2 regions of the Rhodococcus sp. I2R genome follow, and region 1 is predicted to be linked to the other one. Evidence: riboswitches for the same ligand, from Rfam matches in the RefSeq annotation. Region 1 holds a riboswitch; the other holds the start of a gene.
The links. A riboswitch is a leader RNA that binds a small molecule or an ion and turns the genes downstream of it on or off. The one in region 1 is predicted to bind cobalamin.
Positions count from the first base shown of each region.

Region 2: it holds a riboswitch for cobalamin, as region 1 does, so the genes downstream of both, KVY23_RS18595 (ABC transporter substrate-binding protein) here and KVY23_RS00875 (AAA family ATPase) in region 1, are expected to answer to the same signal.

Region 1 covers NZ_JAHUTG010000001.1:194,101-200,966, reverse strand. Annotated here, with positions in the region: gene mtr (mycothione reductase) at 1-1,120, opposite strand, end outside; gene KVY23_RS00890 (alpha/beta hydrolase) at 1,117-2,157, opposite strand; gene mqo (malate dehydrogenase (quinone)) at 2,343-3,878, shown strand; gene KVY23_RS00880 (GNAT family N-acetyltransferase) at 3,891-4,367, shown strand; cobalamin riboswitch at 4,341-4,492, shown strand; gene KVY23_RS00875 (AAA family ATPase) at 4,639-6,522, shown strand; gene cobO (cob(I)yrinic acid a,c-diamide adenosyltransferase) at 6,536-6,866, shown strand, end outside.
Region 2 covers NZ_JAHUTG010000019.1:72,114-78,979, forward strand. Annotated here, with positions in the region: gene KVY23_RS18580 (2,3-butanediol dehydrogenase) at 1-914, shown strand, start outside; gene KVY23_RS18585 (acetoin reductase) at 911-1,675, shown strand; gene KVY23_RS18590 (GAF domain-containing protein) at 1,721-3,025, shown strand; cobalamin riboswitch at 3,017-3,168, shown strand; gene KVY23_RS18595 (ABC transporter substrate-binding protein) at 3,269-4,252, shown strand; gene KVY23_RS18600 (iron ABC transporter permease) at 4,357-5,337, shown strand; gene KVY23_RS18605 (ABC transporter ATP-binding protein) at 5,334-6,101, shown strand; gene KVY23_RS18610 ((2Fe-2S)-binding protein) at 6,098-6,790, shown strand; gene KVY23_RS18615 (hypothetical protein) at 6,820-6,866, shown strand, end outside.

The sequences.
Region 1 (6,866 bases):
TGTCGAGGCCTGCCTCGAGGGCCTCGTCCTCGGTGAGGCCGACAACAGCGATCTGTGGGTGCGTGAACACAGCGGCAGGCACGAATCGGTGATCGAACGCCCGAAATCGAGAGGTGTCGTCCCACTCGCGCTGAAGCAGGTTGTACTGCACCACGCGAGCTTCGTGGTTGGCGACATGCTTGAGCTGGTGCTCCGAGGACACGTCCCCGACCGCGAAGACGCCTTCGGCGGTCGTGCGCCCGAACTCGTCGACGACCACCCGTCCTTCGTCGTCGAGTTCGATGCCGCCGGCTTCGGCGCCGATATGGTCACCGTTCGGCACACGACCGATTGCGACGAGCAGTGCGTCGCCGAGAACCCGCGTTCCGTCACGCAGTTCGAGGCCGACTCGGTTGCCCTCGGAGACTGCCAGCGCCTCGCCGGAATTGAGGTGGACGTCCCAGTTCTTCTGTGCCAGTTCGGTGAATCTGTTCGAGATGTCGGTATCGAGCCCACGTAGGACGTTGTCCTTGCGGGCGACCATCGACACCTTCGATCCCAGCGAGCCGAACACGTGCGCGAACTCGGACGCAATGTATCCGGAACCCAGGATGACGAGGTGCTCGGGCAGCGAAGGCAGGCGCATCACGTCCTCGTTGGTGTGGAACGCGACACCGCTCTCGCGTACCTGCTGCGGAACCACCGGTCGAGAACCGGCGGCCACGACGACCTGATCAGCTGTGATCACCTCACCGGTGCCGGTGTCGATCGTTCTGGGGCCGACGAACGATGCGTGGCCACGGAAGAGCGTGACGTTGTCACTTCCGGTTTCGCGATAGTTCTCCCCGCCGGCGGAGATGGGGTCTATTCGGCCGAAGACGCGGTCGACGATATCCGTCCATCTGACCTTCTCGATGGTCGAATCGATCCCGTACCGAGCCGATTCGCGAATGGTCTGCGCGACCTCTGCCGCGTAGACGAACATCTTCGTCGGAATACACCCGACATTCAGACAGGTGCCGCCGAACGGGGAATGCTCCTCGAACAGAGCAACCTTCAGATCGCCGAATCGCTCGTCGGGAATGGAGTTGCCGGAGCCCGAGCCGATGACGGCGAGATCGAAATGCCTGTATTCGCTCATCGAGCGGTACCCGTTTCGTTGTGGTCCTTGCCCGATTCGCGTTCGATATGGGCGCTGCGATAGAGCCAACCCAGCCATTCGTCGACCTCGTCGAATGCCCGAGTTCGCGGGATCTCCTGGGAGAGAAACACATCGTGCCGTGCACCTTCGATCGGTACGACGGTCGTTCGATCGCCCAAGCACCCTGCCCACCGCGCGATCTGGCGCACGTCGAGGACGGCGTCGGCGACATCGACTCGCGAGCTGTACTTGCGCGAGAAGTGCGTGACCTTCGAACGCAGGATCAATGATGGCACGCCGATGTCGAGCCCACGATGCAATGCAGCGTGACCCTGTCGAATGGCGCGGATCCAGCCGAACGTAACGGGGAACCCGGCGAGTGGCTTCCAATCCAGGTTGTATTCCCATTCGCCGAAGTGATCCTTGGCGAGGGAAAGTCCATAGGTGTCGAGGCCCTGTCCGGGTACCGGAGCCTTGGCCCTGACGCGTCCGATGACGTCGATTGCCGTGGTCCCGACGGTTCGCATCGCTGCGGGGCCCTGCAGGTCGAACCACGGGCTGTTGAGGATGACGCCGTCTATCCCCATTGCCGCGGTGCCCCCTTCACGCCGATTGCGCCTGTCGAGCCACAGCGGGAGGATGAGTCCTCCGGTCGAGTGAGCGGTGAGAACCACCGACCCCCCGCCGGTGTCTGCGCGAACCAGCGCGAGAGCCTCGTCGAGTTCGGCGTCGTAGATCGCCAGATCCGTTACGAAGTGCGGTGTCTGCCCGGCACGTAGTGAACGGCCGCACTTGCGGAGATCGAGGGCGTAGAACGCGAAGCCCTGCTCGGTGAAGTGCTCGGCGAGGTGCTGCTGGAAGAAGTAGTCGGTGTATCCGTGGACATAGATCACCGCACGCCGTGCGGGGCGAGCGTCGGCCGGCTGGTAGCGGACCAGCGTGGCTTCGACCTGCCCTTCGCCGTCCGGGTCGTCGCCGAGTGGGATGGTGGTCTGTTCGTAGCCGTCGCCGAGGACATCGGGCACCCAGGTAGTCACAGATCACAACTGTAGTTGGCAGTTCGGCGATGCCGTGAGGAGCACAATCGAGGTAGTGCATTTCGCGGGCGTTTCACGGGGCTTTTCACGGGGGTCGGGACGGGTATGTACGGGCGGGTAACGTAACCGCTACCTGAAGCAGAACTCGGCAACGAGTACTCACGGACAAGGAAGTCGAATCTCCAGTGTCAAACGAACAGCGTTCCAACGAAGAGCAGGTCAAACGGGTCAAGACCGACGTGGTTCTGGTCGGCGCCGGAATCATGAGTGCCACTCTGGGCGCGTTGTTGCGGCAGCTCGAACCTGAATGGTCGATCGATGTGTACGAGCGACTCGACGCGGCCGCTGCAGAAAGCAGTGACGCATGGAACAACGCCGGCACCGGCCACTCGGCCCTGTGTGAGTTGAATTACACCCCGCAGAACAAAGACGGTTCCGTCGATATCTCGAAGGCGCTCAACGTCAACGAGCAGTTCCAGGTCTCACGTCAGTTCTGGGCGCACAGCGTCGACTCCGGAATCCTCAGCGATCCGAAGAACTTCATCAACCCGATTCCCCATGTCAGCTTCGTGCACGGTGAAGAGAACGTGAAGTACCTGCGTGCCAGGTACGACGCGCTTGCGACGAACCCACTGTTCGAGGGTATGGAGTACATCGCCGATGCCGACGAGTTCACCAGGCGTTTGCCGCTGATGGGTCGCGGCCGCGATTTCAGCGATCCGGTTGCTCTGAACTGGAGCGACAAGGGCACCGACATCGATTTCGGCGCCCTCACTCGCCAGCTGCTCAACTACCTCGCGGGTGCAGGCGCAACCGTTCACTTCGGTAGCGATGTCCGCAACATCTCCAAACAGTCCGACGGCACCTGGGATGTCAAGGTCGCCAACCTGCGCACCGGGGCGAAGAAGACCGTCAACGCGAAGTTCGTCTTCGTCGGCGCTGGCGGGGGAGCGCTGCACTTGCTGCAGAAGTCCGGCATCGAGGAGATCAAGGGATTCGGTGGCTTCCCGGTGAGCGGTGAGTGGTTGCGCTGCACCAATCCTGATCTGATTTCGCAGCATTCTGCGAAGGTGTACGGAAAGGCGTCCGTCGGGGCGCCGCCGATGTCGGTGCCGCACCTCGACACCCGTGTCATCGGCGGCAAGCCGGGCCTACTGTTCGGGCCGTACGCTGGCTGGTCACCCAAGTTCCTCAAGCAGGGCAAACTCACCGACCTGCCCAGTTCGATCAAGCCGGGCAACCTGATGTCCATGTTGGGTGTCGGTGTCACCGAACTCGGATTGGTCAAGTACCTGGTATCCGAACTCGCACAGTCCGAGGCCGATCGCGTGGAGACACTGCGGGAATTCGCACCGACGGTGCTGGGCAAGGACTGGGAACTGGTTTCTGCCGGCCAGCGAGTGCAGGTGATCCGCAAAAAGGGCCGCGGCGGCGTCCTCGAATTCGGTACCGCAGTCATCAACGCCGCGGACGGCACCATCGCCGGCCTGCTCGGTGCATCTCCGGGTGCGTCGACGGCCGTGCCCGCGATGCTCGACGTGCTCCAGCGTTGCTTCGCCGACCGCTACGACGGGTGGCAGCCCAAGCTGAAGGAGATGGTCCCGTCGCTGGGCAAAAAGCTCGCCGAGGACCCCGCGTTGTTCCGCGAGGTGTTCGACTGGACCTCCGATCGACTGCTGCTCGACGAGTCGACTCAACTCGCACAGCCAACCGGCGTGTGATAGCAACAGTTGATGACTACGCAAGCGGCTGCCCTCAAGAGATCCTGGGCTCTGGATCTTTCCAACAACACTCTGTACGACCTGTTGAAGCTGCGTGTCGAGGTGTTCGTCGTCGAGCAGGCGTGTGCCTACCCTGAATTGGACGGCCGTGACCTGCTCGCCGAAACCCGTCACTTCTGGCTCGAGCGCAACGGTGAAGTCGTCTGCACTCTTCGGCTGATGGAAGAGCACGACGACGGTGAGAAAGCGTTCCGCATCGGGCGTCTGTGCACCCAACGTTCCGCTCGCGGTCAGGGTCACACGACTCGGATACTTCGCGCGGCATTGGCGGAGGTCGGGGAAGCACCGTGCCGGATCAACGCGCAGAGTTACCTCGTCGACATGTATGCCAAGCACGGATTCCAGCCGGACGGTGAGGAAGTGCTCGAAGACGGCATTCCGCACACGCCTATGCGCCGCGGCGGCGGTACGCCCTGGAACGAGTCTTAAGACAGCACGAACGAAGCCGACGCGGGGAAGTCCTGTGTGAATCAGGCGCGGTCCCGCCACTGTGTACGAGTGCACCGATACGTTCACTCGAAGCCAGATCACCGCTCGGTCTCGTAGAACACGGCGCGTCGTCCTCGGCGTGGCCGACACCGTCCCGGCGCGGAAACCGGGTTACGAAGGAGTATTTGTGCAGCAGGGCAGCGGTTCATCCAGCGACCGGGGTTCATCGAGAGTCGAGGCGGCACCGCAACCGGGGTACCCCTTCAGTGCGATAGTCGGCCAGGATCAACTGCGTTTGTCGTTGATCCTGTGCGCGGTGCACCCCGGTATCGGTGGCGTTCTGGTGCGTGGGGAGAAAGGCACTGCCAAGTCCACGGTGGTGCGCGCGCTCGCCGCCCTGCTGCCCGCCGTGGAGGATGGCGATGGGCCTCGACCGGCTCGACTCGTCGAACTACCGGTCGGCGCAACCGAGGACCGCGTCGTCGGTTCCCTCGATTTGGAGAAGGTGCTTCGGGACGGTGAGCGGGCCTTTCAACCGGGTCTGCTCGCCGCGGCCCACCGCGGTGTTCTGTACGTCGACGAGGTGAACCTCCTGCACGACCACCTCGTCGATGTGTTGCTCGACGCCGCGGCGATGGGCCGCGTTCACATCGAGCGTGACGGTGTCTCACATTCGCATGCGGCACAGTTCGTCCTCGTCGGAACGATGAACCCCGAAGAAGGTGAGTTGCGTCCGCAGCTGCTGGACCGGTTCGGTCTGGCCGTCGATGTGAGGGCTTCGCGGGAGGTCGACACACGGATGGATGTCGTGCGTCGGCGGTTGAACTACGAGCGCGATCCGTCCCGGTTCGCGGCCGCGTATGCCGATGCGGACGCCGACATCGCGCGCAAGATCCTCGCTGCCCGAGCAGCTCTGGACGCGATCGAGCTCGACGATATCGAGCTACGCCGAATCGCTGCCCTGTGTGCGGCGTTCGACGTGGACGGGATGCGAGCGGATCTGGTCGTCGCGCGAACGGCCACAGCCCACGCAGCATGGCGTGGATCGGAGAAAGTCGAAGAGTCCGATGTGCGCGTCGCAGCCGAGCTCGCCCTACCGCACCGCCGCAGACGGGATCCATTCGACGAGCCTGGCATCGACGAACAGGCGTTGGACGACGCCATGCGCGACGCCGCTGAGCAGGCAGAGTCCGAACGCCCCGACCCGACCGAGCCCGACCCGACCGACCCGGATGGCGGCGGCGCTCCCGACACCGACTCCGATGGTCCGCAACCCCCAGCCAGCAGCACGTCAGAGGACAGCACGTCAGAGGGCAGCGACCCGGAGCGGAGCGGAGCGCGGGAGAACAACGCCGGTGCACCGGCCAGCGAGTTCAGGGCCAGGTCGATGGAAATACCCGGTGTCGGTGACGGCGCGCCGGGGCGCAGATCCCGCTCTCGCTCGACTCAGGGGCGAGCGGTTCGCTCGACGACCGAGCGCGGCAAAGGACTGCACCTCGTCGGCACCCTGTTCGCCGCCGCGGAGGAACAGGTCGCCAGGGGCCGCACCTCCGGCCGATTTCGGCTGGAACCGGCAGACCTGCGTGGCGCGCTGCGTGAGGGGCGAGAAGGAAATCTCATCGTGTTCGTCGTGGACGCATCCGGATCCATGGCCGCGCGCGATCGTCTCTCCGCTGTGACAGGGGCGGTGCGCTCACTGCTACGCGACGCCTACCAACGTCGAGACAAGGTTGCAGTCGTCACGGTCCGAGGCCGGGAAGCGGACCTGGTGCTGCCCCCGACCTCCAGCGTCGATGTCGCGGCCACGCTGTTGCGTCGGATGAAGACCGGCGGCAGATCACCGCTCGCACAAGGGTTCGTCAAAGCTCGCGAGGTGGTGTTGCGCGAGAAGGTCCGCGATCCGTTGCGCCGAGCGCTGGTGGTCGCGATGACGGACGGTCGAGCGACCGGCGGCGTCGACCCGGTCGGTCGCGCGCGAATCGCGGCAGCTCGACTCGCCGCCGACGGTGTCGCGTCGGTCGTCGTCGACTGCGAATCCGGCATGGTTCGACTGGGACTTGCCGCCGACTTCGCCCGTCACCTCCAGGGCGGCTACGTTCGACTGGCCGACCTTTCGGCGGAGCAGGTTGCTGCCGTCGTTCGCGCCGCGGCCTGAGGGGGTTTGCACGATGCCACAGGGAGTGCCAAGTCCGGGATCGGTCCCCGACGACGGACTGACGACGCGACAGCGCCGAAACCAGCCGATCCTGGCCGTTCATACCGGTCCGGGCAAAGGGAAATCGACCGCTGCATTCGGGATGGCTCTACGGGCGTGGAACCAGGGTTTCGACGTAGGGGTGTTCCAATTCGTGAAGAGCGCGAAATGGAAGGTCGGTGAGGAGGCCACGTTCGCGTTGCTCGGTGAGCTGCACGAGAGCTCCGGGGCCGGAGGTGCCGTCGAGTGGCACAAGATGGGCGAGGGTTGGTCGTGGACCCGCAAGAAGGGGTCCGAGGTCGATC
Region 2 (6,866 bases), on a different contig from region 1:
TCTTCATCCCCACCGAGCCGCATCCGCTGACGCATCAGCAGTTGCCGCTGGTGCTGGGCCACGAGTTCTCGGGCACTGTCACCGAGGTCGGCAAGGGTGTGACGGGCACGAGCGTCGGCGATCGCGTCGCAATCGAACCGCTGTATCGCTGCGGGCACTGCGGGCCGTGCCGCGCCGGCAACTACAACATCTGCCAGCAGATCGGGTTCCACGGCCTGATGTCCGACGGCGGCATGGCCGAGTACACCGTCGTCCCGACGAACATGATTCACCAGCTCCCGGAGAACGTTTCGCTGGAACTGGGCGCGCTCGTCGAACCGATGTCGGTGGCCTTCCATGCCGCGACACTGGGGGATCCGAAGCCCGAGGACACCGCGATGGTGTTCGGCGCCGGGCCGATCGGCATCGGTCTGTGGTTCGCCCTTCGAGGTAAGGGACTGGACGACGTCTACGTCGTGGAGCCGTCGCCGACGCGCCGTGCCTCGATCGAAGCGCTCGGCGCGAAGACCCTCGATCCGACGGCGGTCGACATTCCCGCCTACATCGCCGACCGGACCGACGGGCGTGGCGCCGACGCGATCTACGACGCCGCCGGAGTGCAACCTGCCGTCGAGACTGCCCTGGGGTGCATCGGTGCGCGCAAGCCCGTCGTCAGCGTGGCGATCTACGAGAAGCCTTTGACCACACCGCTGCAGAAGCTCGTGATGAACGAATCTCGCATCCAGGGTTCGCTGTGCTACACCTCGGCCGATTACGAGGCCGTCATCGAGCTGATGTCGCAGGGCAAGTACGACACGACCGGCTGGGTGGACAAGATCGGGCTCGAGTCGGTCATCGACGACGGTTTCGAGGCGCTGCACGCGGGCACGAAGATGAAGGTTCTGGTCGATCCGTCCGAAGGAGCAACAGCATGAGCGTCGTACTCGTCACCGGAGCCGGCCAGGGGATCGGCCGCAGCATCGCGCTACGACTCGCTGCCGACGGCCACGACATCGCACTCGTCGACATCAACGACAAGATCGATTCGGTCGCGGAGGAGGTGCGAGAAAAGGGCCGAGCAGCAACGACATTCACCGCAGACGTCAGTGATCGTGCTCAGGTGTTCGCCGCCGTCGAGCACGCCCACAACGAGCTCGGCGGGTTCGATGTGATGATCAACAATGCCGGCATCGCCCAGGTTGCCCCGCTCGATGATGTGCGACCGGAGGATACGAAGAAGATCTGGGCCGTCAACGTCGACGGTGTGTTGTGGGGAATTCAAGCTGCCGCAGCGAAGTTCAAAGCGCTGGAATGCAAGGGCAAGATCGTCAATGCCTCCTCCATCGCCGGTCATGACGGGTTCGCGATGCTCGGCGTCTACAGCGCCACCAAGTTCGCGGTTCGCGCTCTGACGCAGGCGGCGGCCAAGGAATATGCCTCCCATGGCATCACCGTCAACGCTTACTGTCCCGGTGTGGTCGGCACGGACATGTGGGTGACCATCGACAAGCGGTTCGCCGAATTGACCGGTGCTGCCGAGGGCGAAACCTACGACAAGTTCGTCGGCGGGATCGCTCTCGGTCGGGCGCAGACGCCGGAGGATGTGGCGGCGTTCGTGTCGTACCTGGCCGGTCCGGATTCGGACTACATGACTGGTCAGGCACCGCTCATCGACGGTGGCCTGGTGTTCCGCTGACCCACCTTTGCGCTCGTGAAGTGATCTGGAGCACAATTGACTGTGATGACACCGTCGACAGGTCCCGAACCTGCGCTGGCGGCGGGCGAGGACCCGCGCCGCTACGCGCAGATTCTCACTGCCGTGTACGACGCGACGATGACCGGCGGCAAGTCGCCGGCTCGCCCGCGGGAGGTGATCGGGGACTCGTGGCGACGGCTGCAGACCCTCGGTATCGACCCTGAGCAGCGCAGCGTCGCCACGCCGCAGATCGACGTCTCGGACCTCGAGCTCAGCCGTCGGGAATCGGGCCTGTTCGACATCCTCGACGACCTGGCCCACGGGCTCGAATCCGTGGTCCAGGACGGCGACAACATCCTGGTGGTCGCCGACCGGCACGGCCGGGTGCTGTGGCGGAACGGGACGACGTCGGTGCTCGACCGCGCGGACGGGCTGGGTTTCGTCGAAGGCGCGAACTGGGCCGAGGAGTCGGTGGGTACCAACGCCATCGGTACCGCGCTGGTCTCGCGCCGCGCGGTGCAGATCTTCTCGGCGGAACACTATGTGCGAAGCCATCATCCGTGGACCTGCGCGGGAGCGCCCATCAAGGATCCGCGAACCGGGCACGTCATCGGCGCAGTCGATGTCAGTGGCCCCGCGAGTACGGTGCATCCGACCACGCTGGCGCTGGTGGACGCCATCGCTCGTCTCGCGGAATCGCAGTTGCGTGAACAGCATCGACAGAATCTGGACCGATTGCGTTCGGTTGCTGCGCCGATGCTCGCTCGGTTGCGGTCCCCGGCGCTCGCTGTCGACTCGCACGGCTGGGTTGCTGCGGTCGAGTCCGTTGCTCTGCGCAACCGCATCCTTCTCCCTGAGGAACTCGCCTCGGGTCGGTTCTGGTTGCCGACGCTCGGGGTGTGCGATTTCGAGCCGCTACCGGGTGGCTGGTTGGTGCGGCCGACCGACGCTCACGCGGACGCAACCGCGTCGGAGGCGGGCAGCACGACGACCGTGGTGCTCGATCTTCGGCAGCCTCAACGCGCACGAGTGCAGATCCGCAGCGAGGCCGGGGAGTGGACGCACGAGCCCACACCCCGACACGCCGAAATTCTGTATCTGCTCGCGACCAACAGAGCCGGGCGCAGTGCCGCGCAGATGGCAGCGGACCTGTTCGGCGACGACGGCCGGGCCATCACCGTGCGCGCGGAGATGTCGCGGTTGCGCAAACACCTCGCCGGTATCGTGCTGACACAGCCGTACCGATTCGACGAATCGGCGCACGTTCAGCTTCTGCTCCCCGACGATCCGAGCCGTCTGTTGCCGCATTCCACGGCGCCGGCGGTGCGTCGCACGTTGACACACACGTGATGTGCTGGTGCATACTGCACAGCGAACACAAGCACACCAGTCACAGGGGGAAGCCGGTCGAAATCCGGCGCTGACCCGCAACGGTGGGTTGCCTCGTCGCGAGGCAGCGAGCCCGATTACCCAGCGACTGCGTGAGCGGCACCTATTCGTCGTGGTCTACGAATCGGCAGCCCCGCGCGTGGCGATTCGTGCTGCGTGTGTCGGCTCTCATTTTCGTGGCTCTGAGCTCCAAGTGAGGTTCTCGTGTCACGCTCCACCCTTACCCTGAACGCCGCCGTCTTTCTCGCGGCGGTGTCGCTCGTCGGTTGTTCCCGCGGCGACGCGGTCGAGATGGCAGCCGCAGCGGCGCCGTTCGACGACACCGTCGAGGTCACCAACTGCGACACCGTCCAGCAATTCGACGCCCCGCCGCAGCGCATCATCTCCATGAACGACCACGTCACCGAGGTCCTCATCGAGATGGGCGTCGCCGACCGCATCGTCGGCATGGGATACCAGGACGCAACTCCGACGCCGGAGACGTCCGAGGAGTTCGCGCGTATTCAGGGCCTCGCCGACGAGTATCCGACGCGCGAACAGATCCTCGATCTCGACCCCGACCTGGTTGTCGGCGGCATGCGCAGCGCATTCGAGGCCAAGGAGGGACGTTCACGAGACTCGTTCACCGAAATCGGGATTCCGACCTTCCTGTTCTCGGAGTACTGCGGGTCCGGTCTCGCGGATATCGGCATGCTCGAGACCGACTACACCCAACTCGGTGACATCCTCGGCGTCCCGGACGCCGCACGTGAGGTCACCGACGGTGTCGTGAACGAGCTGGCCGCGCTTCGCGAGGACCTCGACGGCGTCTCCCCGACGCCCACCTTCTTCTACGACTCCGGCGAGGCCGCACCGATGACGATCGGCGGCGTCGGCGTGGGCCAGTTGATCGCCGACCAGGCCGGAGCGGCCAATATCTTCCCCGAGGGCGAACGCCCCTACCTGGACACCACCTGGGAGGTGGTGGGCGAGCGGGCCCCGCAGGCCATCGTCGTACTCGACTACGGAGACACCACCGCGCAGGGCAAGATCGACTTTCTGAAGAACCAGCCGATCATGGCGACGACCCCGGCGGTGCGCGAGGACAACTTCATCGTCGTGCCCCTCGACGACTTCTTCGAGAGTCCCCGGCTGGTCACCAGTGCCGAGACCATCGCGAAGGCGCTGCATCCGGACCGTTTCCAGTGACAGCCGTCGCCGAGAAGCAGTCCTCCGGAGCGAAGCCGTCGACGGGTCGACGCTCGCGCATCGGCTTCGGTCTCATTCTTGTACTCCTGACGGCGGCCCTGCTGATGGCCATTGCGGCAGCAGTGTCCTTCGGGTCGGTGCGCATTCCGGTCGGCGACGTGTGGGCCATCGTCATCCACCGACTGGCGCCAGGAGCATTCGAATCCTGGTGGACAGAGGCTCGGGCGGTCATCGTCGTCGATTCACGCCTGCCGCGGTCGCTGACCGCAGCTGTCGTCGGGGCCTCGCTCGCATTGGCGGGAGGGGTCGCCCAGGCGGTCACCCGAAACCCGCTCGCCGACCCGTACCTGCTCGGTGTGTCCTCGGGTGCCGGGTTCGGTGTGGTGCTCGTGATGACGCTCGGTATCGGCGCGGGTGCGCTCGGCGTGTTCACCGTGCCGGCGGCGGCATTCGTCGGTGCGATGATTCCGCTGTTCCTCGCGCTGGCCATCGGCGGCAGATATCCGCAGTCGACGGCCATCATTCTCGTCGGCGTCGCGTTGAGCAGTGTTTTCACGGCGCTGATCACGTTCACGTTGCTGGTCTTCGCCGACGAACGGAGCCTCAGTGGCGTGTTGCACTGGCTCGCTGGAGGATTCGGTGACGCGCGGTGGTCGACCCTGCCGTTTCCTTTGCTCGCGCTGATCGTCATCGGAATCGTCATTCTCGTCAGCGCACCCAAGATGGATCTGCTCACCACCGGCGACGACGGAGCTGCAGCCCTCGGCCTCGATGTCCGACGATTCCGCATCGTGCAACTACTCGCCATCTCCATGCTCGCCGGTGCGGCCGTATCCGTCAGCGGCGGAATCGGATTCGTCGGCCTGCTGGTGCCGCACCTGGCGGGATATATCGTGGGTACGCGAGCGATCCGGTTGCTTCCGGTGGCGGCGCTGCTCGGTGCGATCGCATTGGTCGGCGCGGACACCCTGGCACGCTCGGTTGCGCAGAGCACCGAGGTGCCGGTCGGAGTGGTGACGGCCCTCGTCGGTGCGCCGATCTTCGTCTTCATGCTCTACCGCCGTTACGCGAGGGAGATGCGATGAGCCTGCTCGTACACAACGTCAGCGCGACTCTCGGATCGCGAGAGGTGTTGCACAGCATCGGGTTCGAGGTTCGCCCCGGGGAGGTGCTCGGGCTCGTCGGCCCCAACGGATCGGGCAAGACCACCGCCCTGCGGTGTTGTTACCGGGCACTGACGCCCGCGAGTGGGTCGGTGCTCGTCGACGGCGTCGATGCGCACGGGATGAAGCGAGCCGAGCTGGCGCGGATCGTCGGCGTCGGGACACAGGAACCGGCGGCGTCGGTCGGCCTGACCGTCCGCGAATCCGTGGCCCTCGGGCGGGTACCGCACCGGGGCTGGTTCGATCGCCCGAGCGCCTCCGACGAGGACATCGTCACCTCCTGCCTGCGCCGGGTCGATCTTCTCGACCTGGCCGGACGCGATGTCGGCGCCCTGTCCGGTGGGGAGCGGCAACGCGTGTCCATCGCACGAGCATTGGCGCAGCAACCCCGCATCCTGCTGCTCGACGAACCGACCAACCACCTCGACCTCCGGCAGCAACTGGTCGTCATGAACGCAGTCCGCGATCTCGCCGCGGACGGGCTCGCTGTCGTCGTCACTGTGCACGATCTGCGCCTGGCGGTGGAGTACTGCACCTCCCTCGCCGTGATCGCCGACGGCTCGGTGGTGGCCTCGGGTGCAACCGCCGAGGTACTGACAGACGAACTACTGGCCGAGGTGTTCGGTATCCGCGCCACGGTCCGCACCCGTCCGCGTCCGACCATCGACATTCACGGACTGGCATGACCGTCTACGAACTTGCCGCGGCGCGGGTGCCAGGGCTGGGAGAGTACCTCGACGGCCCGTTCGATCTGCCGGCGTCGGTGATGTGCGATCGGCAGTGGCTGGCCGATCGAGTGGCAGACACCGGTCGGCGGTGGACCTGCACGGACGACCGCGTCAACGGGACGTTGTGGTGGTACTCGGCCAGTTCGACGCTGGCGTACATCGCCGTCGCCACCGCGATGGTGACGGGGGAGGCCGCCGATCCGGGCGTCGAGAACGCGTCGTGCTTCCTGCGCCCGGATGGTTACCTCGGCGGCGTCCGGAGTGAGCGCGTGATCGCTGTGGACCGCCTGCCGGCCGCGTTGGCAAGCACCTTCGGTGGCGTCGTCGACGCGTTGTCTGCCGTTTCGGGGGCCCGACGGCAGTCGCTGTGGGCGATCGCGACGGACTCCATCGCCAACCGCAGCCTCGACGTCGGCGCTGCGCTCGGTGACAGGGCGTTGGGCAGCGAATTCGGGGCGTGGCTGGTGCGGGAGATGGCCTCCCCGATGCCGAGACCGCGGTTCGTCGAGGTCGGGGGCCGCACGTTCACCCAGCGGTGCTCGTGCTGCCTGCTGTACCTCACCGGCGGTGCCGACAAGTGTGTGAGTTGCCCGCGCCGAACCCCGGCTGATCGCTTGCGTGGGCTCGAGGCAGCCGCGCGCTACTAGCCTGTGTAGTAGTGGACTAAGGTGTCTTCATGACTTCCGGGCCCGACGCTCCCACGCGCATGCGTGGTGCATTCGT